DNA from 2 places in the Mesorhizobium sp. C416B genome. Region 1 is predicted to be linked to the other one. Evidence: riboswitches for the same ligand, from Rfam matches in the RefSeq annotation. Region 1 holds a riboswitch; the other holds the start of a gene.

What was found. A riboswitch is a leader RNA that binds a small molecule or an ion and turns the genes downstream of it on or off. The one in region 1 is predicted to bind thiamine pyrophosphate.
Region 2: another riboswitch for thiamine pyrophosphate. It lies ahead of thiB (thiamine ABC transporter substrate binding subunit); the one in region 1 lies ahead of NLY43_RS06120 (YkoF family thiamine/hydroxymethylpyrimidine-binding protein).

Annotation. Positions count from the first base shown of each region.
Region 1 covers NZ_CP100471.1:1,202,994-1,214,369, reverse strand. The annotation lists gene NLY43_RS06175 (hypothetical protein) at 183-419, shown strand; gene NLY43_RS06170 (heme-copper oxidase family protein) at 573-980, shown strand; gene NLY43_RS06165 (hypothetical protein) at 1,246-1,467, shown strand; gene NLY43_RS06160 (hypothetical protein) at 1,859-2,188, opposite strand; gene NLY43_RS06155 (hypothetical protein) at 2,349-2,651, shown strand; gene NLY43_RS06150 (DUF1236 domain-containing protein) at 2,991-3,320, shown strand; gene NLY43_RS06145 (hypothetical protein) at 3,419-3,634, shown strand; gene NLY43_RS06140 (DUF2934 domain-containing protein) at 3,727-3,966, shown strand; gene NLY43_RS06135 (hypothetical protein) at 4,123-4,374, opposite strand; gene NLY43_RS06130 (hypothetical protein) at 4,610-4,765, opposite strand; gene NLY43_RS06125 (GSU2403 family nucleotidyltransferase fold protein) at 4,816-5,109, opposite strand; TPP riboswitch at 5,168-5,280, shown strand; gene NLY43_RS06120 (YkoF family thiamine/hydroxymethylpyrimidine-binding protein) at 5,271-5,879, shown strand; gene NLY43_RS06115 (ABC transporter permease) at 6,135-6,971, shown strand; gene NLY43_RS06110 (ABC transporter ATP-binding protein) at 6,968-7,750, shown strand; gene NLY43_RS06105 (ABC transporter substrate-binding protein) at 7,747-8,754, shown strand; gene NLY43_RS06100 (transposase) at 8,954-10,036, opposite strand; gene NLY43_RS06095 (LexA family transcriptional regulator) at 10,258-10,920, opposite strand; gene NLY43_RS06090 (hypothetical protein) at 11,001-11,375, shown strand.
Region 2 covers NZ_CP100471.1:4,302,188-4,313,563, forward strand. The annotation lists gene NLY43_RS20985 (ABC-F family ATP-binding cassette domain-containing protein) at 1-1,384, opposite strand, end outside; gene NLY43_RS20990 (thiamine diphosphokinase) at 1,386-2,045, opposite strand; TPP riboswitch at 2,208-2,322, shown strand; gene thiB (thiamine ABC transporter substrate binding subunit) at 2,366-3,373, shown strand; gene thiP (thiamine/thiamine pyrophosphate ABC transporter permease) at 3,594-5,192, shown strand; gene thiQ (thiamine ABC transporter ATP-binding protein) at 5,189-5,953, shown strand; gene NLY43_RS21010 (M48 family metalloprotease) at 6,284-7,690, shown strand; gene NLY43_RS21015 (RNA polymerase factor sigma-32) at 7,787-8,644, opposite strand; gene NLY43_RS21020 (amino acid ABC transporter substrate-binding protein) at 9,042-9,815, shown strand; gene NLY43_RS21025 (amino acid ABC transporter permease) at 9,953-10,633, shown strand; gene NLY43_RS21030 (amino acid ABC transporter ATP-binding protein) at 10,630-11,376, shown strand, end outside.

The sequences.
Region 1 (11,376 bases):
GGCGTTTTTGCCGAACAAATAGAGAACAAACAGGGCCTATTGTCAAGCGAAGCGGTTGTCGCCGGCCGGTCCGTTCCAGATCGGGCTGTCGAGTGCTCCGCCTGGGCATCGGACCTGCGGAACATTGTCTCTCGCCTCAGCGTTCATATCCGCGACGGGACGCTGTTTTTGTGGAGGCCGGTATGGGCCAGTTCGAGATGATCGACCTCGTCAGCGTCGTTGACGCCTGCACGAGCGATCGCGTTGCCGGGCACTGCGTGTCAATGGCCAGGGCGGTAGAGGAGTTGCGAGTGCTGACCGGTGATTTCGTATCGCCGGACGAGACGGTGGCCAACGCGCTGTCGGCAGTGGCGCTGGGGCGCGGCTGCGCGGTGGTGTTCGATGAGCGAGCGGGCGCCGACATCTTGCTGACGCCGTAGCGGGCGGCGCCGGGTTGTGGCAGCCAGAAAAGTCGAACAGCGTGCAAAAAGCTGTGCAGGCATGGCCCCATAAGCGGGGCGTGGAAAATTTCTGCGCGTGGGTGTATTCTCCAGGACGCAAGCGGTCGCAGACCGCATAGGGGGAGAAATGACATGCCGAGGGTTTCGGAACTCTTTTTCAAAACTGCCATCTTGTTCCTGATGTTGGGGATTGCGGCCGGCCTGCAGATGGCGATCTCGGGCGACCACGCCGCTTTTCCGGCGCACGCGCATATCAATCTGCTCGGTTGGGTGACGAGCGCCATCTTCGGCGGCTACTACGCGCTCAATCCGCAAAAGGCGGCGCGTCGCGTCGCCATGATCCACTACGGGCTCTACACTCTCGGCTTGGTGATCATGCTGCCGGCGCTGTATGTGATGCTGCAGGGAAACCCGGCGCTTGAACCGATCGTCGCCGGCGGCTCGCTCATTATCGCCGCTGCCGTTCTGGTTTTTGCTTTCGTGGTGTTTTCGCCCGAAACGGCGCGCTCGGTGTCCGGCGTGGTTCCGGCCTCTCGCTGACTGTTCGCGCGCGGCGATCAAAGTCCGACCCGCATTCGCGACCCGCGACACGGGTTGCCAGGCCGATGGCCGCAGCCGCTGGCTGCGGTGTCTATCGCCGCGTCGGCGCTCAACATACCCGAGTCCCACCACGTATTATTTCGTGACTATTTGGCGCCGGAACCTTCCCAGATATCGCGCGTTGCGGCGACTGTATTCGCGCTGCCTTATATATAGGCAGACTTGAGTACGTCCACAGCATGGGTTGGGGGAGGAGCAGGCCACCATGTCGAACAGAGAAATCGGAACGTCGGCCTCACTGGGCCGACGCATCGCCGATCTGAAAGCCAGGATGCGAGACGCCAGCGTTACTGAACACGAGATGCAGACCTTCCAGAAGGTCGCGGCCATCATGGGGGGTGTCGAAGGCTCCCTACGCCTCGACGCCGACGACCTGATCGCGGCGTCCTTCGTCACCGAGGCGCTCGGCGATCCCGGGTCGAACTGAAGGTCAGAGCCCGTCGGCACTCAAGTGCCGGCGGGCGATGGCCCGGTTCGCAGCGTTGCGATGCTGGAGCGTGTCTGCACCGCCCGCGGCGGGGATTTCTTGCGCACTTTGAAGATTTCAGGCGAGCGGCCTCGACGGCGCTTGAAATATTGGGCTTCGCGTTCGTGCTTCTCGGCTGCTTCTCGGCTGTCGAAGGTGCCGAGATTGTCGCCGTCCAGCCCTTGACCACAAGGGCTAAGCCAAACCGCCAAGGCGCCTTAAACGAAGGATCCGGCCAGCCGGATCCTTCGAAATATCGCGATGCTCCGGCATCGCCTTCAGCTCATCCTTGGTCCAACTGGTGACGGCGTGGACGTCCCGGGAAACCTCTCGAAAGTCCGCGGTCGCTGCCTTACACGTCGTCGAACGGGCCGCCGCGCCTCGCCAGATCGTGACCAATGGCGGCTTCCTCGGCGTCGTCGGGCAAGGCATCGTCACTGTCCTGGTAGGGATTGTCGTCATCCTCCTCGGGCAATTCGCCTTCCTTCTCGACACCGGTGGTGTCCGGCAGGCTTTCCTCATCTGCTCCGTCGGGCAGGACCGTTGCGCCACGCAGCGCATCCCAATCCTGCCGGCGCGGCGTCGGCGCTTCCACCTCGTCATTGGCGATCCTGTCGCGGGCATCGTTTTTGCTCGGTGGCGCCTCGACCTCGTCATTGGGTTTTCTGTTTCGTTCTTCCATGATTGCCTCCTCCGGGCGGCTTTGCGTCGAGAAGGTGGAACTCACTTCCGGCTGTCAGGTTCCGGCAACCACTCCATCTCCGTGGAACCAATTGCCGCCAGTCTGCTTTGCCAAGGACTAGTCTGCTTTGCCAAGGAGATGAATCCAGAGGAGCTGGACCATGAAGACTTTCCCCCTCATCCCATGCGTGCTGCTCCTGGCGCTGGCCGACCCGGCGGCTGCGCAGGACAATGGCGACCAGCACGGCCCTGCCGCGCCTTGCCAGGCGCAGCCTCAGGACGATGGTCAGAAGCCGCCGGTCGCCAATGGCGGCGGCGAATCGACCAGCACGCTCGGTCCCTGCGGCGGCGTGCTGCAGCCGCCGCCCAGTGGTGACCAGGGTATGACGCAGCCGCCGCCGGACCAGGGCAAGACGCCGGTGATCAAGCCTGGCGAGGTGCCTGCGCAGCCGCCGAAGCAATGACCTTTGCTTGAAACTTCACGGCGTGGCACGAAGGCGGTCGGTTCCCGTCTTGGCCGGGCGACGCGGTCACCGGATCAATGCCGGCGCCGGCCGCAATCGCCCGGAATTGGAGCCGTGCATCATCCATGTCGAAGGTCTCCTGAGGGATTGTGCTTCAATGCGAATCTTGCGGGTGCGGGTTCTGCTGGCATGACCGGGAAGCCGATCAATTTAGTCTCCGCTTGCGGAACAAGACCGTACCGGCTGCGTTTGCCTCCAGGAGCCCGCCACCTCGATCTGCGCTGTTTTCGCCTCATGCGGGAACACGGCGGAGCTCGCCAACAACGACAGGAGACGAAGATGAAAACCATCCTTATTCCCGCCGTCGCCGGGCTCGCCATGATCGCTGGTATCGGCATTGCCGCCGCCGACGAGGTCATCGTCACGCAGCCGGCACAGCAGCAGGTGATCATCACCCCGGAACAGCGCACGGTCGTGCACCAGTACGTAAAGAAACATCCGCTTGCCTCGGTCAATCTGCTCGGCGTCGAATTGAATGTCGGCACTGCCTTGCCTGATACTGTCGAGCTGCAGGAGGTTCCCGACGTTCAGTACAGATACGCCGTCGTCGACAACCATACCGTGTTGGTCGACCCCAGCACGCGCAGGATTGTCGAGGTGGTCGAGTAACGCTCGACAACCTAACCATTCATCGGTGATACGGCCCTGTCGTTCTTCCTAAAAGGGCGGCAGGGCCGAATGATGAACATGATGAAAGGAGAATTGCCATGTTGCCGCATGTCGAGACCCCGAACTCCGCCAATGTTGCGGCGTGTTGCGACAAGTTGCTGGCCGAGCGCAACACGGCGCTGTTATCGATGAAGGAAGCGATCGCGCTCCTGCGGGAGCGCACCGGCACCGATCGTTCGGATGCCGACCTCGCGGGGCTGATCGTCAAGAAGGCGGCGCTGCTCGGCGTTGCGGTGATTTCCGACCCGCGCTGAGATGTCTCGTCACTCAAGACGCCGGCCGAATTTTCGGCTAATGTTTTCGTGGAATCTGGACCAACCGACCGGACCCAACCACGGAGGCTTAAGTGACGGACGACAAACAGGACCGCATTCGCCAGCGCGCGCACGAGATCTGGGAAAAGGCCGGCCGGCCTGAAGGCGCGCATCAGGAACACTGGGAGCAGGCCACGGCTGAAGTCGATGGCGCGGTCGCCAAGCCCAAAAAGGCGGCGAAGAAAGCTGACGCCAAGCCCGCCAAGGCAGCCGCCAAGCCAAAGGCCGCGAAGCCTGCCGCCGCAAAGTCCGGCAAAGCCAAATCGAAATAAGGCCAGAAATAAGGCCAGTCGAAATAAAGCAAGGCCGGAATTCGCTGGCCGGGCCATCCTTGGCGCCCGCCGTTCAGGCGCGCCCGAGCCTCTCAACCTGACGAATTGCGCCTGCGACGGGCAGCGCAATTCCTTGTGTTTGGCGACAGCCGCCCCTCATGCCTCCCAGGCATAACTCGACAGCGCAAAGCGAATCCCGGCAGCTGTCATAGCCAGTTCGCATTCGGTGATCTGGCGCAGGTGGCGCAGATAGCGCGTTACAGTCTGTGGCAGCCAGCCGGCGCAGGCCTCGACATAGGCGCGGCTGTGAACAAGGGTGCCGGTCGACAGCCTCTCGTCCTTCTCGGCAACGACTTTCAGATATTGGCGGATGAAGCGGATGTCGTCGGCGATGTCCTGGCTGGCCATTCGCCAGGCCCCGGCGAGACGTTGGCACTGATCGAATGACAAGGGCAACAAAGGCGGCGGCAACGACGGGGGTGACGGCAAAGGACGAGAGAGATCGGCGAAGGCAACATGGTTCGCTGTGCTCAAGGACATTCCTCTCTGCAAAAAGAGATATCGTACTTTATGTACGAATCAGCGTCAAGCCAATTTCGTACAATTGGGACGATGGCAATGAATATAGCAGCGGTCGCTTCAGCTAATCACGCATCGTGAATCCTTCAGGAGTCGCACCAATCTCGCGGAGGGCTTTTCCCACGATGGTGTTGACTGTTTCCCTCGTGTCGGCGTCGAACAGGTTCAGGCCGCGCCGGATCGTCTCGCGCCAGTTTTCGCCCTTGTCCCACGCTTCCATGAAGGCGAAGGCAAGGTCGTCCTGGCGACGCGTGGCTTCGAGCGCTTGGGTCAGCAGGCGCGCTTGATGGAGATCCTTCTCCCGCTTGGCCCCAGCGCTCGGCCGAGTCGCGAGGCGACGATCAGCTTGTGGATGGCGTAGCGCTGGGGCGAGGGGACCAGCACAGGCAAGCCCGAGCGATGCAGGAGCGCAGTCCGGATGGGGTCGCGGATAAGGAAATCCAGAAACCGTTTATCAGCTTGAATTTCAACGCAGTTATAAGAAGTTCGTGGAAACCTTATAACGCAACGAACTGACGAGTCGCTCTGAACGCCCGGGCGCCCGGCCCGTCTGGCCCAAAACACTTTGCCGCAGTGCCTTCAACAAACGGCTTCCCCAATGTCGCGAACAATGCTTTAACCCGCTCATCCACAGGGGTGCTCCGTATGGTCGGGGCTGAGATGAGGGCGGCAAGCCTTCGGACCCTAAAGCTGATCTGGATAATACCAGCGGAGCGAGGCGGGCGATGTTTTCAGGCGCACAGATTTCCCTTTATCCCATGACCGACGATTTCGTCGGCGTGATCCTTGGCGCGCTCGGCGCGCTCGATCCGTGGCGCGACCGGCTGCGGATCGAAACCGACGACATCTCGACGCTTATGGTCGGGCCGCCCGAGGTGTTGTTTCCCGCCATGCGCGACCTGTTCGTCGCGGCGGCCAGAAGCGGCAAGCACTGCGTGCTTTCGGCAGCGGTCTCGCGCGGCTGTCCGGGCGAGCCCGACGATCCGATCTGCCGCTCCGACGAGACCGGCGGCCCCGCCATTCCGCTGCACGAGCGCAAGATCGCCGCGATCCGCGCTGTCCAGGCCACGCCGTCGACCGGCCAGCCGGTGGCGGCGCAGTTCTCGCTCTATGTGATGGGCACAGGCGACCATATGGACGAGATCTATGGCTGCATCGATTTCCTGAAGCAGTCCGGCGTCTTTGAACGCTCAAAGAACTTCTGCACCAAACTGCGCGGCGATGCCGGTGCGGTGTTTGCCACGCTCAACGAGGCCTTCTGCCGCTTCGGCCCCGGCGCCGGCCACGTCACCCTCGACATCACGATTTCGGCGAACAGCCCGAGCGGGGTCTGAGCCGCGGCTCAAGCGTCGTTCCTCGAGGATGTTGCCGTGGCTGGTTTATCTGACCCATTGCGTGGAGGAGATGCCTCTGACCCCTCAGCACAAAGAGGAGGGGAGCCATTGGCGATTGGCGAAGACCGCGATGCCCACGAATCTCCCCCCTTGAGCGGGAGATGGCCGGCAGGCCAGAGGGGGTCCCACCGCGTGGAGCGCCGACTTCCTTTTCGCATAGGCAAGGCGTGGGCGCTCTATGCGAGACGACCCCCTCTGTCGCCTTCGGCGACATCTCCCCCTCGAGGGGGGAGATTAGCCGCAGCCATCGCCAAGACCATCCCCGCCGCCTGCGCCTTCGCCCTGCTCCTCGCGGCCTGGGAACTCTACGCCCGCTATGGCGGCGCTGCCCCCATCATTCTGCCGGCGCCGTCGCGCGTGCTGCAGCAGGCCTGGGAGCATCGCGCCGCCCTGGCCGAGAACACGCTGCCCACCATCCGCGCCACATCAGCCGGCTTCGCCTGCTCGTTGGTCGCTGCCTTCATGCTTTCGGCGCTGGTCGATTTCTTGGCCCCGCTGCGCCGCGCGCTGTTCCCGCTGCTGATCGTCAGCCAGACCTTGCCGCTGGTCGCGATCGCGCCGCTCATCGTGCTGTGGTTCGGCTTCGGGCTGATGCCAAAAATCCTGCTTGTGGCGCTCGTCACCTTCTTCCCGATGATGGTGGCGCTGGTCGAAGGTTTTGCTGCGACCAGCAAGGAGATTTCGCAGATGCTCGCCGCCATGGGGGCAGGGCGCTGGCGTATCTTCTGGCTGGCGCGCCTGCCTTCGGCGCTGCCCTATTTCTTCGCTGGGCTGCGCATCTCCATCACCTACGCCGTGGTCGGCGCGATCTTCGCCGAATATGCGGGGGCGGCGAAGGGGCTGGGCATCTACATGCTCAATGCCAAGAACAACTTTCGGCCCGATCTGGTGCTCGCCGCAGTCGCCGTCAGCGCCGCGCTCACGCTTGTCTTGTTCGCCATTGCGGTGCTCGTCCAGCGTCTCGCCATGCCTTGGGAAAATGCGGGGAGCGAGAGCCGCGACGTCAAATCTTCGGGAGACAGCAGCCAATGACACGGCTTGAACTCCGCGACATCAGCAAAAGCTTCGGCGCGCTTGAGGTGCTCGCCGGCATTTGGCTTCATGTCGCGGCCGGCGAGTTCGTCTCCATTATCGGCCCTTCCGGCGCCGGCAAGTCGACGCTGTTCCAGTTGCTGACCGGCGCGCTGAAAGGCGAGGGCGACATGCGCTTCGACGGCGCACCATTGCAGGGCAGCCCCTTCGCCTTCATGCCGCAGCGCGACGCGCTGATGCCGTGGCGGCGCGTCATCGACAACGTGACGCTGGGGCTGGAAGTTCAGGGTCTTGGCCGCAAGGCTGCACGCGAGCACGTCGCGCCGCTGTTTGCCGAGTTCGGCCTTGCCGGCTTTGAGCGCGCCTGGCCGGCGGAACTTTCCGGCGGCATGCGCCAGCGCGCGGCGCTTTTACGCACCGTGGTGCAGCAGCGCGACATGCTGCTGCTCGACGAGCCCTTTGGCGCGCTGGATGCACTGACCCGCGCGGGTATGCAGCGCTGGCTGGAAGGCATGTGGCAGCGCCACCGCTGGACCGCGCTGCTGATCACCCATGACGTGCGCGAAGCCGTCTACCTCTCCGATCGAATCTATCTGATGTCGGCGCGGCCGGCCCGTATCATCGGCGAGATTGCCGTGCCGCTGCCGCGCCCGCGCACCACCGGCAGCGATGCCGCGCGCCAGGCCGCCGCGCTCGAAGCCGACATCCTCGACACGCTGCTCAATCCCGGGACTGACCGGGGCTTGTTTCCGCAGACCGCTCAAAGGAGTTTTTCATGACCGAATTCACACGCCGGCAGGCTTTGCTGCTGACGCTGGCCGCCGGATTGCCGCTGGCCTCGCGCGCTCATGCGGCTGCGCAAAAAATCACCGTCGCGCTCGACTGGACGGTCAACACCAACCATGTCGGCCTGTTCGTTGCCCGCGACAAAGGGTTTTACGGCGAGGCCGGGCTCGATGTTGAGATCCTGCCCTATGGCGATACTGGCGCCGGCACGCTGGTCGCCAACCGCATCGCCGATTTCGGCATTGCCGGCGTCGGCCTGTTTACCCAGCGGGCTGCCGGCGCCGATCTTAAGGCGGTCTACGCCGTGGTCCAGCAGGAGACCGGCCGGTTGGTCTTCAACGCGGATCGCGGCGAGATCAAGAGTCCCAGGAATCTCGACGGTCTGACCTATGGCGGCTTCGGCAGCGCCTGGGAAAACACGCTGATCTCGACCATCATCCGCCACGATGGCGGCAAGGGCGTTTTCGAGACGGTGACATTAGGCACCTCGGCCTATGAGGCGCTGGCCAACGGCTCGGTCGACTTCACGCTGGAGGTCTCGACCTGGGAAGGCGTCGATGCGGAGCTGAAAGGCGTCAGGCAGCGCGGCTTCCGCTACGCCGACTACGGCGTGCCCGACGAGCACACCACCTTGATCGCCTCCAGCAATGCATATCTCCAGGCAAACCCGAAGGCCGCATCGGCCTTCGTCGAAGCAACGCGGCGCGGCTACCAGTTTGCCTGCGATCACCCGCAGGAGGCTGGCGACCTGCTGATCGCGTCCAACAAGGACGCGCTGACCGACCCGGCGCTGATCCACGCTTCGCTGAAGATGCTCGTCGACGGGCACTTCCTCAGAAGCCATGCCGGCGTCATCGGCACCGTCGACAAGGCCAAGATCGAGGCGATCGGAACCTACCTCTTCAGGGCCGGCATATTGCTCGATGGCGATGGCAAGGTTCTGAAGGAGAAGCCGGATTTTGGAGCGTATTTCACGAACGAGTTTTTGGGCGCGTAATCTCCCCCTGGAGGGCATAGGCGCTAAGATAGCTTTGGCATGGACTGAAATTTGCGCTTTCGTGGTGGTTCGCGCCAGCGATATCGCAAGGCATGGAGATTTTGGCGCAGGGCCGCCAAGGAAGGTTGAGTAAAGATGGTCGCGATCAGAGAGGCGACGATCTGGCGGGTTGCGCGCCACAGCAGCGGGCGCCCGTCGCTCAAGGGGGAGAGACACCCAACTCCTGCGAGAGGGGTTCGGTCACAAGCGCGATGAGGAAGTGTGCAAGGATCCAAGGCTTTGCGATCCTTGGGTCCTTGGCGGGAGGAGAGCGCAGCCCGATCAGGCTCTTCAGGCGCTTGAAGGCGAGTTCGATGCGCCAGCGCATGCGGTAGAGCTTGAGGACCGTATCGGCGGGAAACTCCTCCCGGTCAAGCGAGGTCACAAGCAGGACGAAGCCGGCCGCAATCAGCGTCTGCGGTTGAACCTTGTTGCCCTTGGCCCTGGCTTCCTTGTTGATTTTGCGCCGCGCTTCTTGTGCCGCGGCCTCGGATTTGCGCAAGGCGATCAGGCGCATATTCACAGGCTCGCCCTTCTTGAGTGCCAGCCGGGCAGGCGTTTCGCAGACTTCCTCCCGGCAGTTCTCCAGGTAGCCGATGAGATCGAACGCCCTGCCGTTGGCGTCGAGCCATCGCGCGTTTTTCCACGACGCGCGCACAACAACATCGCCGCCTTGCGCCATCACCTTTGCGATCCGCTCGGCCTGCAGATAGGCGCGGTCACCGATGCGGATCTCGCCCGCCACCACCGGCACGCGGTCGATCAACTCGGCCTCGCTCTGGTCGGTGATCTCGATGAAGTCGAACTGCTCGCGCTCAAGCTCGAAGGCGCAGTGCATGCGCCAAAGACCATTGTTCTTCTTCTCATACGCACCGGCCTTGGCAACCGCTGTCGCATCGAGGATGCGGATCAGCCGGCCTTTGGCCAAACCTGCATCCTCGCGCTTCAAAAGGTGCCCAATCAACTGCTGCAGCCATGGTCCTGCATTGCGCAGCCGGCCAAGCAACGCCACGTCCGAAATGTCGGCAATCCCGCTCGCCGCCGCCCAGGCCACGACGCCCCGCATGCCAACCTTGCCAAGGCAGTAAGCCAGTGTCAGGCGCAACAGGTCGCTCGCCGACCTGACGCCGCGCGGGCGCAGGAACGCCTTCGTCTCGCGGGCGCTCTGCGTGAGCAAATCTTCGCCGCCGAGAAGCTCAATCGTCTCGGCCCAGCCGTCATCAACAAGCGATTCGTGTGTCATCGCAGTGTAGAATCACACCCGATTCCGCAGGGCAATACCTATCTTAGCGCCTATGCCCTGGAGGGGGAGATGTCGCCGAAGGCGACAGAGGGGGTCGGTACGTCCTGACGCGACTTCCTATCGCGGACAGAGGACGTCAGCGCCTTACGCGCGGCGACCCCCTCTGGCCTGCCGGCCATCTCCCCCTCGAGGGGGGAGATTGCGCCTCACCGCCTTCTCCCTCACATATCGATCATCGAGCGCTTCACCCGGCCGATGATGGTGATGGCGCCTTCGAGCGCCGGCGGCGGGATGTCCATGTAGGAGGCCGGCTGGAAGGGCGGGTTCTCGTTGGGGCGGTAGCGCTTGTAGGTGGCCTGGCCGGATTCGTCCGAAATGACGTAGCAGCCATTGGTCACCAGCCGCTTGTCCCTGAGGTTGACGAAGATGATCGAATCCGGTGGCGAGATCTTGTTCATCGACGGGCCGTCGACGCGTAGCGCAATCCATTGGCCCTGCTCCAGATCGGTGGTGGGGATGGTCGGATAGTCGCTGAGATTGACCACCATGTCCTGGCTACCGAGTTCGCCGGCGCTGATCCATGAGACAATGGGCACGTCGACGGTGGCCAGCGACGGCATCGGGATCTGCCGGCCCGACTCGTCAAAGCCGAAATGGCCACCCGAAAGGCTGCCGCCGTCGCCGTTGAACAAGAGCCAGCCGGGATCGACGCCGAACAGGCGGCCGTATTTCTCCGCCGCCTTGCGCGACAGCGGCCGGTTGCCGTTCTCGTGACTGATCAGCGTGTTCTTGTTGATGTCGCGCAATGCCCGCGCGGCGTCGCTCGGCGAGGCATAACCCGCCTCCGCCCGTGCCTGCTGCAATCTGTGCCTCGGTTCCTGCATCGTACAAATTGCCTGAAATTTATCGTCCAATACGTACGATTTCGCTTGCGTACGTTTCGTACATATCGTACGCTTAGCGCATGATCGAACAAACCGCAAGCGTTTCCGCAGACATCCTCAGCTTTCTCCCATCGTCCGGGCTGTCCTCCTCCCCGGTCCGGACGCAAACCGGGGCTTCTGCCCCGGATCCGGTCGAACCGTCGTCCCCCCGATCGACCGGAACGGCCGGAGCCGCTCCTCTCCCGGCTCCGGCCACCTCTTCAGCCCATGGCGCCGCCGGTGCGCCAAGGGCTGTCTCCGGCGGGCAGGGTATTTCCTGCATCCGCACGGAAGATGGCACCGTCATCCTGTTCGACCGGCTGACGGGCAGGGCGGTTTCCGCCCTCACCAAAGCGGCCGCCGAAGCCGCCTTGCGGCATCTCGCCGGCTCGCTGCCGGCCGCCAGTATCGGCTGAC
Region 2 (11,376 bases), 3.1 Mb from region 1:
CGCGGTCGTGGCTGACCAGGATGACCGTGCCGGCAAAGCCGGCGACAAGTTCCTGCAACAGTTCCAGCGTCTCCATGTCGAGATCGTTGGTCGGCTCGTCGAGCACCAGAAGGTTGGCCGGCCGCGCCAGAACACGCGCCAGGAGCAGCCGCGCCCGTTCGCCGCCGGACAGCTCGCGCACCGGGGTGCGCGCCTGTTCCGGCTTGAACAGGAAATCCTTCATGTAGGACACGACATGGCGCTGCTCGCCATTGATGACGAGGTTTTCGCCGCGCCCGTCCGTGAGATACTGCGCCAGGGTCTCGGCCGGATCGACCGCCTCGCGCTTCTGGTCGAGCGTGGCGATTTCCAGATTGGTGCCGAGCCGCACCGAGCCGGCATCGGGCTTCATCTCGCCGGTGAGCATCTTCAACAGCGTCGTCTTGCCGGCGCCGTTCGGCCCGACAAGGCCGACGCGATCGCCGCGCTGGATGCGGGTCGAGAAGCCCTTGACCACGGTCAGGTCGCCAAAACTCTTCTCGATGTTCTTGGCCTCGATCACCAGCTTGCCGGATTCGGCGGCGTCGCTGGCCACCATGGTCGCCGAGCCCTCGGCGCCGCGATGGCCGCGAAAACGCTGGCGCATGGTCTGCAGTTCGCCCAGGCGGCGCATGTTGCGTTTGCGGCGAGCCGTCACGCCATAGCGCAGCCAATGCTCCTCGCGCACGATCTGGCGGCCGAGCTTGTGCTGTTCGCGCTCTTCCTCTTCCAGCACAAGGTCGCGCCATTCCTCGAAATGGCCAAAGCCCTTGTCGAGGCGGCGGGTCTGGCCACGGTCGAGCCAGACAGTGGCGCGCGAGACGCGTTCGAGGAAGCGACGGTCGTGCGAGATGACGATCAGCGCCGAAGACGTCCGGACAAGCTCTTCTTCCAGCCATTCGATGACCGACAAATCGAGATGGTTCGTCGGCTCATCAAGCAGCAGAATATCGGGTTCGGGCGCCATGACGCGGGCAAGTGCTGCGCGGCGCGCCTCGCCGCCGGAGAGATCGTTGGGGTTCTCCGTGCCGGCGAGGCCGAGATGCTCCATCAGATATGTGGCGCGGTAGGGATCGTCGGCAGGCCCAAGCCCGGCCTCGACATAGGCGCGCACATTGGCAAAGCCGTCCATGTCGGGCATTTGCGGGAGATAGCGCACCGTTGCCGAAGGCTGGCGGAAGACCTCGCCGTCTTGCGGCTCGATCAGACCAGCAGCAATCTTCAGGAGCGTCGACTTGCCGGAGCCGTTGCGGCCGACGAGCGCGATCTTGTCACCGGCGGACGCCGTCAGTTCGGCGCCATCGAGCAGCGGCGTGCCGCCAAAGGTCAGTCTTATGCCGTCGAGGTTGAGAAGGGGCGGGGCCATGTCAGCTTTCAGGCAAGGGGTAGGGGTGGGCGAGCAGCAGCGCGCGGCCATGGCCGAGCGCGATTTCGAGGCCGCCCCCGGTCGTGTTGGACTTGACCTCGTTCGAGATGGTCAGCGACGAGCCGAACACGACCTCGACATGGTCGAGCGGCCACTTCGCGCCGGACACGGTGAGGCCCGAAAGATCGGAAAAGCCGAGCACCGAAAACAGCGTTCCGTCGGCATAGTCGAAGCCGGCCTTGCCAGGCAGCAGAGGGGCGCCTTCCTGCGCTCCGCTGGTCAACAGCAATTTTGTGCCGGCCTCGGCCAGCCGCAGGCTGAGCGCCAGATGGAGGAAGGCGTGGTCGGCGCGCTTGCCGCCGAAAGCGCCGGCCAGCACCAGGCTGGTGGCGCCGCGTTCCAATGCCGCCGCGATCGCCAGTTCGCCATCGGTCTTGTCCTTTTCGGGAGGAAACACCTCCCGCGGCACGGCGGCGAGATCGGCAGGCAGGTCCGCCGGCACGGAATCGAAATCGCCGACCCACAGCTCCGGCATCACGCCGAGCAGGCGGGCATGATCGATGCCGGCGTCGGCGGCGATGACGCGCGTGCCCGCGACCTGGCGGTCGAGCCGCGGCGTGCGGACGAGATCGCCGCCAAGCAGGATGGTGAATGTGCTCATATCCGCTGGCCCTTACCAGCCCCGCCGACGAAACGGAAGGCCGAGCGGCACCGTCACTCTTTGTTGGAGCATGATCTTTTTCCGGAAACGGATTCCACTTTCCGGGATCACGCTCGGGCAAACTTCCACTTGCGTGGCACCTTGGCCGGGCCTATGTGTCGAAACGCTCTAACGGGGTGCCGGACGCGATCTTCGCGGACCGGCTGAGAGGCAGTCTCGCCAACCCGCTGAACCTGATCCGGTTTGTACCGGCGGAGGGATTAGACGCTTCGGACAGCCCGACGCCTCAATTCCTTTCAACACGAATGAAGGAGGCGCCGATGCGCATTTTTTTGTCCCGTCTTGTCCCAGCGCTTGGGCTTGCTGTTTCGCTACTGGCAAGCCCTGCGTGCGCGCAGGAAAAACTCACGATCTATACCTATGAGAGTTTCACTGCCGACTGGGGTCCGGGCCCCCAGGTGAAGAAGGAATTCGAAGCCGAGTGCGGCTGCAGCGTCGACTTCGTCTCGGCGGCCGACGGCGTCGCACTTCTCAACCGCGTCAAGCTGGAAGGAGCCTCGACCAAAGCAGATATCGTGCTTGGCCTCGACACCAACCTCACCGCGGAAGCCAAGGCTTCCGGCCTGTTTGTCCGACATGGCCCGGTGGCTGAAAACAACGTGCCGGGCGGCTGGAGCGACGACACTTTCGTGCCCTATGATTATGGTTATTTCGCCGTCGTCTACGACACCGAGAAGCTGAAGAACCCACCGAAGAGCCTGAAGGAACTGGTCGAGGGCGATGCCGCCGACAAGATCGTCATCCAGGATCCGAGGACGTCGACGCCGGGCCTCGGCCTGCTGCTGTGGGTCAAGTCGGTCTATGGCGACAAGGCGCCGGAAGCCTGGGCGAAACTCAAGGGCAAAGTGCTGACGGTGACGCCGGGCTGGAGCGAGGCCTACGGCCTGTTCACCAAGGGCGAGGCGCCGATGGTGCTTTCCTATACGACGTCGCCGGCCTACCACATGGTGGCCGAGAACACCGGGCGCTTCCAGGCGGCGTCGTTCGAGGAGGGCGAGTATCTGCAGGTCGAGGTCGCCGGCATCACCACCACGGGCGCGAAGAACCCGCTGGCGGCGAAGTTCCTGGCCTTCATGACCGGGCCGAAATTCCAGGATGTCATTCCGGAGACCAACTGGATGTTCCCGGCCGGGAAAACCGACAAGCCGCTCAATCCGGCTTTTGATAGGCTGGTCAAGCCGGCGAAGACCTTGCTGTTCAGCCCGGAACAGGTCGCGGCAAATCGCAAGGCCTGGGTGGATGAATGGCTGGCGGTGATGAGCAAGTAGCTTTGGCTGTATGATCGAAAGATGAGTGCCCTACGGCGCCCCCCTCTGTCCTGCCGGACATCTCCCCCACGAGGGGGGAGATTGGCTATCGTCGGCGATTTCGCCAGTCGCCAAGGTTGCAGGAATAAGCGGGGCGCGGAAATAGCTGATCTCCCCCCTTGTGGGGGAGATGTCCGGCAGGACAGAGGGGGGCGCGAAGGAACGCGACGCCCGGTAAAGAGTGCAACGCTCTGACCCCCGCATCACGGCCGGCATTGTCGCGCTTGCGGCAATCGCGCTGCTGATCGGTGGCGCCTTCGCCGGCCTTATCCGGGAAGGCGCGCACGACCTTTCCGGCGCCGCGTCCGCCTTTGACCTCTATCTCGTGCGCGTTGTCCGCTTCACGCTCTGGCAGGCTGCGCTCTCGACTCTGCTTTCCGTCGTACCGGCGCTGTTCGTCGCCCGCGCGCTGTCGCGGCATCCGCGCTTCTTCGGACGCGGCTTCATCCTGCAGCTGTTTACTGTGCCCCTTGCCTTGCCGGCGATTGTCGCAGCGCTGGGCATACTGGCGCTCTATGGCCGCGCCGGTTATTTCGCCGCGATCGGTGGCCAGAGCTGGCCCGACATCTATGGGCTGCCAGGCATCCTCGTCGCCCACGTCTTCTTCAACCTGCCGCTGGCCACCCGGCTGTTCCTCGAAGCGCTGGGAACGGTGCCGGCCGATCAATGGCGGCTGGCGAGCCAGCTCGGCATGGGGGCGAGGCCAGCCTTCCGGCTGATCGAGTGGCCGGTGCTGCGCGCCGCGCTGCCGGGCGTCGCCGGGCTTGTCTTCATGCTTTGCATCACCTCCTTCACCATCGTGCTGATCCTCGGCGGCGGGCCGGCGGCGACGACGCTGGAAGTCGCCATCTATCAGGCGCTGCGTTTCGACTTCGATCCGGCGCGAGCGGTGACGCTGACGGTGCTGCAGATCGCGCTGACTTTTGCCGTCATGCTGGCGCTGACGCGGCTCGGCGCCAATGTGACCGGCGACGCCAATTTGCCTGTCGCGCCGCGCCGCTATCACTTGGCCGGCAAAGCAGAAACAGCGTTCAACGCCGTCCTGATCGTGCTCGCCTTGCTGTTCGTCGCCGGACCAATGGCGGCCACCGTCGCGTCCGGCCTCGACGCCGATCTCGGCCGGTTGGCGGGCGAGAGTGCCGTGCGTCAGGCGACGCTGACCAGCGCCGGTCTCGCCTTCTCTGCGGCGCTACTTTCGGTGTCGCTGTCGCTGTCGCTGATCATGGCTCGGCGGGCATTGTCGCTGCGCCGCCGGTCCAGTGACCGTTCATTGCTCGAACATGCCACCGACACCGGCGCCGGCTTCGTCCTCGTCGTGCCGCCCATCGTCATCGGCGCCGGCTGGTTTCTCCTGCTGCGCACGGTCAGCGATGTCTTTGCCATCGCGCCGGTCATGGTCGTCACCGTCAATGCGGTGATGGCGATGCCCTTTGCCATCCGCGCGATGCGCCCGGCCTATGATGCGGCGAGCGAGCGCCATGAAAAGCTGTGCGCGCAGCTCGGCATTGCGGGCTGGAACCGGCTGCTTCTGGTCGACTGGCCATCGCTCCGGCGGCCGCTGGCCACCGGCTTTGCCTTCGCCATGGCACTGTCGCTCGGCGATCTCGGCGTCATCGCGCTGTTCGGCAGCGATTCGGTGCAGACCTTGCCCTATCTCCTGCTGGCGCGCATGGGCAGCTATCGCACGGCCGATGCTGCCGGGCTGGCTTTGCTGCTCGGGGCGGTCTGCCTTGCATTGGTGGTCGCGGCAGACTGGCTGGGACGGGGAGAGAGATCGTGACGTCCGCTGTGGAGAAAGGCACGACTGTCCGGCTGGACAAGGTCTCGTTCAGCTATGGCGAAACGCCATTCCTGTTCGATGTCGAATTCGATACATCTAAGATCACCGCCATCATGGGGGCAAGCGGTTCGGGCAAATCGACCTTGCTCAATCTGGTGGCCGGTTTCGAGACGCCGGAGTCCGGTCGTGTGCTGATCGGCGCCGCCGATGTCGGCGCCGAGCCGCCTTCGGCGCGGCCGGTGTCGATGGTATTCCAGGAAAACAATCTGTTTGCTCATCTCTCGGTGGAGAAGAATGTCGGGCTCGGCCGCTCGCCATCGCTCAACCTGACCGACGCCGATCGCGCCGCAATCGCCGAGGCGCTTGACCGCGTCGGCCTGGCCGGCAAGGAAATGCGCCTGCCGCGCGAACTCTCCGGCGGCGAAAGGCAGCGCGTGGCGCTCGCCCGCGTTCTGGTGCGCGACCGGCCAGTGCTGCTGCTCGACGAGCCGTTCGCTTCGCTCGGGCCAGCACTGCGCGACGACATGCTCGACCTGGTGGCCGGCGTTCATGCCGAGCGGGCGATGACGGTGCTGTTCGTCACGCATCAGCCGGAAGACGCTCGCCGTATCGGCGAGCAGATGGTTTTTCTGGACAATGGCAGGGTTGCCGCGACGGGACCTGCCGGCGATTTTTTCGACGGCACTGGCCCTGAAGCGTTTCGGCGCTATATCGGCGCAAGTTCGGGCGGATCACGCGATATTGCCCGGAAGCGGACATAATTTACGACCAAACCGGCTACAGGTGATGTGGCGCTTGCTTGCCATGGTCCAGTCGATGTGGCTAGGTCCGCTTAGTACTGGTCCGGCACGAGCCGTGATTTGCCCCTACAGCGCCGCACCCGGCCGGATGCGTAAACGCTGTAGGTTTTTTGATGTGTGCAGGATTGCCAACGAAACCGATTTTTCGCTGGCGCGGACCCCGGTTCCAAATCATGCGCCGAGAGCTGAAGGAACGCCGTGCTGCCGACCGGCACTGACACTTTGAAACGCAGACCGCTGGTGCGCTTCCTCGCGCTGGCCGGCCTTGCCGTGGCGCTGGCCAGCTGCCAGATGTTCACGCCTCCCGAAGTGCAGGAATCCGGCTTCCAGCCTTCCGACAAGCCGATCACGGTCGACAATGTCGCCGCCAACAGCAAGCTTGCCGAACTGGCGAAGGCACAGCATCCGCGCATCCTTGCCACCTATGGCGGCGAATATTCCGATCCCAAGCTCGAGCGCATGGTGGCCAAGGTTGTCGGCAGCCTGACCGTGGTGTCGGCCAATCCGACCCAGACCTATCGCATCACCATCCTCAATTCGCCAAACGTCAACGCTTTCGCGCTGCCGGGCGGCTATCTCTACGTCACCCGCGGCCTGCTGGCGCTGGCCAATGATTCGGCCGAACTCGCCGCCGTCATCGCGCATGAGATGGGCCACGTCACCGCCAATCACGGTCTGCAGCGACAGCAGCTCGAGGCCGAGGAAGGCCTGGCGACCAAGGTGGTCTCCGATGTGCTGGGCGACAGTCCGACCGCCAAGCAGGCATTGATCCGCGGCAAGCTGAGGCTGGCGCAGTTCTCGCGCAACCAGGAGCTGGAGGCAGACGCGATCGGCATCAAATCGATCGGCGAGGCGGGTTACGATCCCTATGCCGCCGGGCGTTTCCTGCAGTCGATGTCGGCCTATACCGATTTCCGCTCGATCAGCGGCGCCACCGACGCCAGCCTCGACTTCCTGGCTACGCACCCCAACACGCCGCAGCGAATTGATCTGGCGCAGCGCCACGCCCGCCAGTTCGGCGCGCCGGGCATCGGCACCCGCGACCGCGATTCCTTCCTGGCCGGGATAGACGGCCTGCTCTATGGCGACACGCCGGAAGAGGGCTATGTGCGCGGCCAGACCTTCCTGCATCCGGGCCTCGGCGTTTCGTTCACGGTGCCCGACGGCTTCATCATCGACAATTCGGCGGCGGCGGTGACGGCGACCGGTCCCGGCGACATGGCGATCCGCTTCGACGGTGTGTCGATCGACAAGGATCGTGCGCTGACCGACTACATCAGAAGCGGCTGGGTGGCCGGTCTCGACGAGACCAGTGTGCGCCAGGAGACGATCGACGGCAACGAGGCGGCGACAGCGCACGCCGGCGCCGATGGCTGGCAGTTCGACATTGCGGTGATCCGCGCCGGCGGCCAAGTCTACCGGCTTTTGACAGCGGCCCCCTCGGCCAGCACGACACTCGATCCGGTGGCACGCTCGGTCAGCGGTTCGTTCCGCGTGCTCAGCCCCGCCGAGAAAGCGGCACTGAAGCCGCTGCATATCCGCGTCGTCACGGTACAGGCCGGGCAGACGATGGGCACACTTTCGGCGCAGATGGTCGGCGTCGACCGCAAGCTCGATCTGTTCCGCGTGCTCAACGCGATGTCGCCGGGCGCCTCGGTTTCGGCCGGCGACAAGGTCAAGATCGTCACGGACAGATAGCGCCGGTCTTCGTCAGAAACCCCAGCCTTCGTAGTGCTTTTTTCTGAGATAACTTTTCTGAGATAACTCGGGGCGGTACCCCTGTTCCTGGCAATCTCACGCTGCCATGAATTCGGGGTTCTGCTTGACCAGCGCGAGCTTGAGCTTTTCCATGGCGCGGGCCTCGATCTGGCGGACACGCTCTTTGGAAATGCCGAGCGTCTCGCCGAGCGCCTCAAGCGTCGCACCTTCGTCGGTCAGCCGACGCTCCTCGATGATCCTGAGTTCGCGGGCATTGAGCGCGCGGAGCGCCGTCTTCAGCCACATCAGGCGCCGTTCGACGTCGATGGTGTCGCCGGCGACCTCGTCAGGCAATGGATCGTCCGAAATCAGGAAGTCCATCCGCTCGGTGGTACCGGCCTCATCGGCGAGGGGTGCGTTGAGCGAAGAGTCAGGTGCTGAAAGCCTGGAATCCATCTTCTCGACATCGGCCTCGGAGACGCCGAGGGCTACCGAGACTTCGCGGTAGAGCGTGGCGTTAGAGATCGGCTCGGCGCCGTTGGCAAGACGGGCGCGCAGGCGCCGCAGGTTGAAGAACAGCGCCTTTTGCGCCGAAGAGGTGCCGCCGCGAACGATCGACCAGTTGCGCAGGATGTAGTCCTGCATCGAAGCGCGGATCCACCATGTCGCATAGGTCGAGAAGCGCACCTCGCGCTCCGGCTCGAAACGCGCGGCTGCTTCCAGCAGCCCGACATGGCCCTCCTGGACCAGATCGCCGAGCGGCAGGCCGTAATGTCGGAATTTCGAAGCCATGGAGATGACCAGCCGCATATGGGCGACGGTAATCTGATGCAGCGCCTGCTGATCCTGGTCTTCCTTCCAGCGCAAGGCGAGAACATGTTCCTCATCGCGCTCGAGGTAAGGGGCTTTCATTGCCGTGCGGACCATGGTCCGTCCTGCCGTGTCTTCGATCATGCCGCGCTCCTGCTCCCGGACATTTTCGGACGGCCTGGCGGCCGTTATCTCTGTTTGACGCAATTCCGAGGGAAACCGCTTTCCCACTTTCCTGGAATTGCTTCGGGCCTAGCGCAGCCAAGGGTTCTTGAAATGGAAACGCGGCGCCCTACAACAAGCCATGAACGTGCCACACCGGGGATTGGTTCCGCCGCCGATGGCGGTTGTTTTGTGCGGTCCGACAGGGCGCATCGACACCGCAGATCGGGACTATTGGCACCGATCCGAGCTGCTTTGAGAATCTGATTTCTGGATCGTCGTTTTTTTGAAATCTGGTTCCTTATTTTGCTGCGCTGTATCTGTCAGTTTCCGGCTCTCACAAGCGCCGGACACCGGCCAAGGACGGGATCACACAGAAATGAAATGGCTCAAGTCGCTCATCGTCGCCGGAACGCTTCAGGTTCTGGCTGTTACATCAGGCCACGCCGGCGCCAATCTCGACCAGATCAAGCAGGCCGGCACACTCAAGGTCGGCACCGAAGGCACCTATGCGCCCTTCACCTATCATGATGCTTCCGGCGCGCTGGTCGGCTTCGACGTCGAGATCGCCAAGGCGATCGGCGACAAGCTCGGCGTCAAGGTCGAGTTCCTCGAAGGCAAATGGGACGGGCTGATCGCCGGCCTCGACGCCAACCGCTACGACGCCGTGATCAACGAGGTCGGCATCACCGACGCGCGCAAGGCCAAGTACGATTTCTCCGATCCTTACATCGCCTCCAAGGCCGTGCTGATCGTGCGCGGCGACAACACCGACATCAAGACCTTCGCCGACCTCAAGGGCAAGAAGTCGGCACAGTCGTTGACATCGAATTTCGGCAAGCTCGCCGAGACCAACGGCGCCGAACTTGTCGGCACCGACGGCTTCGACCAGTCGATCCAGCTGCTGCTCACCGGCCGCGCCGACGCCACCATCAATGACAGCCTGTCTTTCCTCGACTTCAAGAAGCACAAGCCGGACGCCAATGTGAAGATCGCCGCGCAGGAAGAGAACGCCGACTATTCCGGCGTCATCGTGCGCAAGGGTGATCCGGAGCTGGTCGCGGCGATCAATAAGGCGCTGGCCGACATCAAGGCCGACGGCACCTACAAGAGGATCGCCGATACCTATTTCGGCCAGGATGTCTCGCAGTAAAGACCATCTCCCGGCGGTTTGCCGGCAATGACCAATAGCGGCGGGCCGTCTTTGACGGCTCGCCGTTTTTCGCATGATATGAGAAGCACACAATCGCACTGCCGTCACCGCGGCGGTCTGTGAAGGAGGAGCCGTTCGTGCCGCACTGGCTACACCTGATGCTGGACTCGTTGCCGACACTGCTGTGGGCGGCGTTGATCTTCACCGTACCGCTGACATTGCTATCGTTCGCACTCGGCCTGTTCGTCGGCCTGGTTGTCGCCCTGGTGCGGCTGTTCGGTCCCAAGCCTCTGGTTGCCGTGGTCCGCTTCTATGTCTGGATCTTTCGCGGCACGCCGCTTCTGGTGCAGCTGTTCCTGATCTTTTACGGCCTGCCTTCGGTCGGCATATTGCTGGACGCTTTTCCGGCGGCGCTGATTGGCTTCACCCTCAACATAGGCGCCTACAGTTCGGAAATTATCCGCGCCGTGATCGGCTCGGTGCCGAAGGGCCAGTGGGAGGCGGCCTATTCGATCGGCATGACCTGGAGCCAGGCGATGCGGCGCACCGTCCTGCCGCAAGCCGGCCGCGTCGCCGTGCCGCCGCTGTCCAACACCTTCATCTCGCTGGTCAAGGATACGTCGCTGGCCGCCGCCATCACTGTGCCGGAGATGTTCCAGGCGGCGCAGCGCATCGTCGCCACCACCTATGAACCGCTGATCCTCTATGTCGAGGCGGCGATCCTTTATCTGGCGATGAGCTCGGTGCTTTCGGCCTTGCAGACGCGGCTGGAGGAGCGGCTCAACCGCTATGGCGGCTTCCTGGAGGCGCGCTCATGATCGGCCTCACCGACATCGAAAAGCGCTTCGGCGACAATCTGGTGCTGAAGGGCGTGACGGTCACCATTGCCGAAGGCAGCGTCACCGCGCTCGTCGGCCCCTCCGGCGGAGGCAAGAGCACACTGCTGCGCTGCATCAACCTGTTGGAGATCCCGACCTCGGGCATGGTGCGCATCGGCGACGAGACGCTGGAATTCCGTCCCGGCATCAAGATCCCCAGCCGCGACATCCAGCGCCTGCGGCTGCAGACCGGCATGGTGTTCCAGAACTTCCAGCTGTTCCCGCATCGCACCGCGATCGAGAACGTCATGGAAGGCTTGGTGACGGTGCTGAAATGGCCGACGGCAAAGGCGCGCGAGCGGGCACTGGCGCTGCTCGAGAAGGTCGGCATGGCGCACAAGGCGGACGATTGGCCGGCAACGCTGTCGGGCGGCCAGCAGCAGCGTGTGGCGATCGCCCGCGCCCTGGCGCCGTCGCCGAAAGTGCTGCTTTGCGACGAGCCGACCTCGGCGCTCGATCCGGAACTGGCGCAGGAAGTGGTCGACGTGCTGGGAAAACTCGCCAGCGAAGGCACGACCATGGTGATGGCCACGCACGACCTTCGCCTTGCCTCCAAGATTGCGCAGGAGGTGGTGTTCCTCGACGCCGGCGTCATCGTCGAGAAGGGGCCGTCCGCCGTGGTGTTCTCCAACCCGGAGCGTGAACGGACCAAGCGTTTTATTGCGACGCTGAAGCAGGAGGCG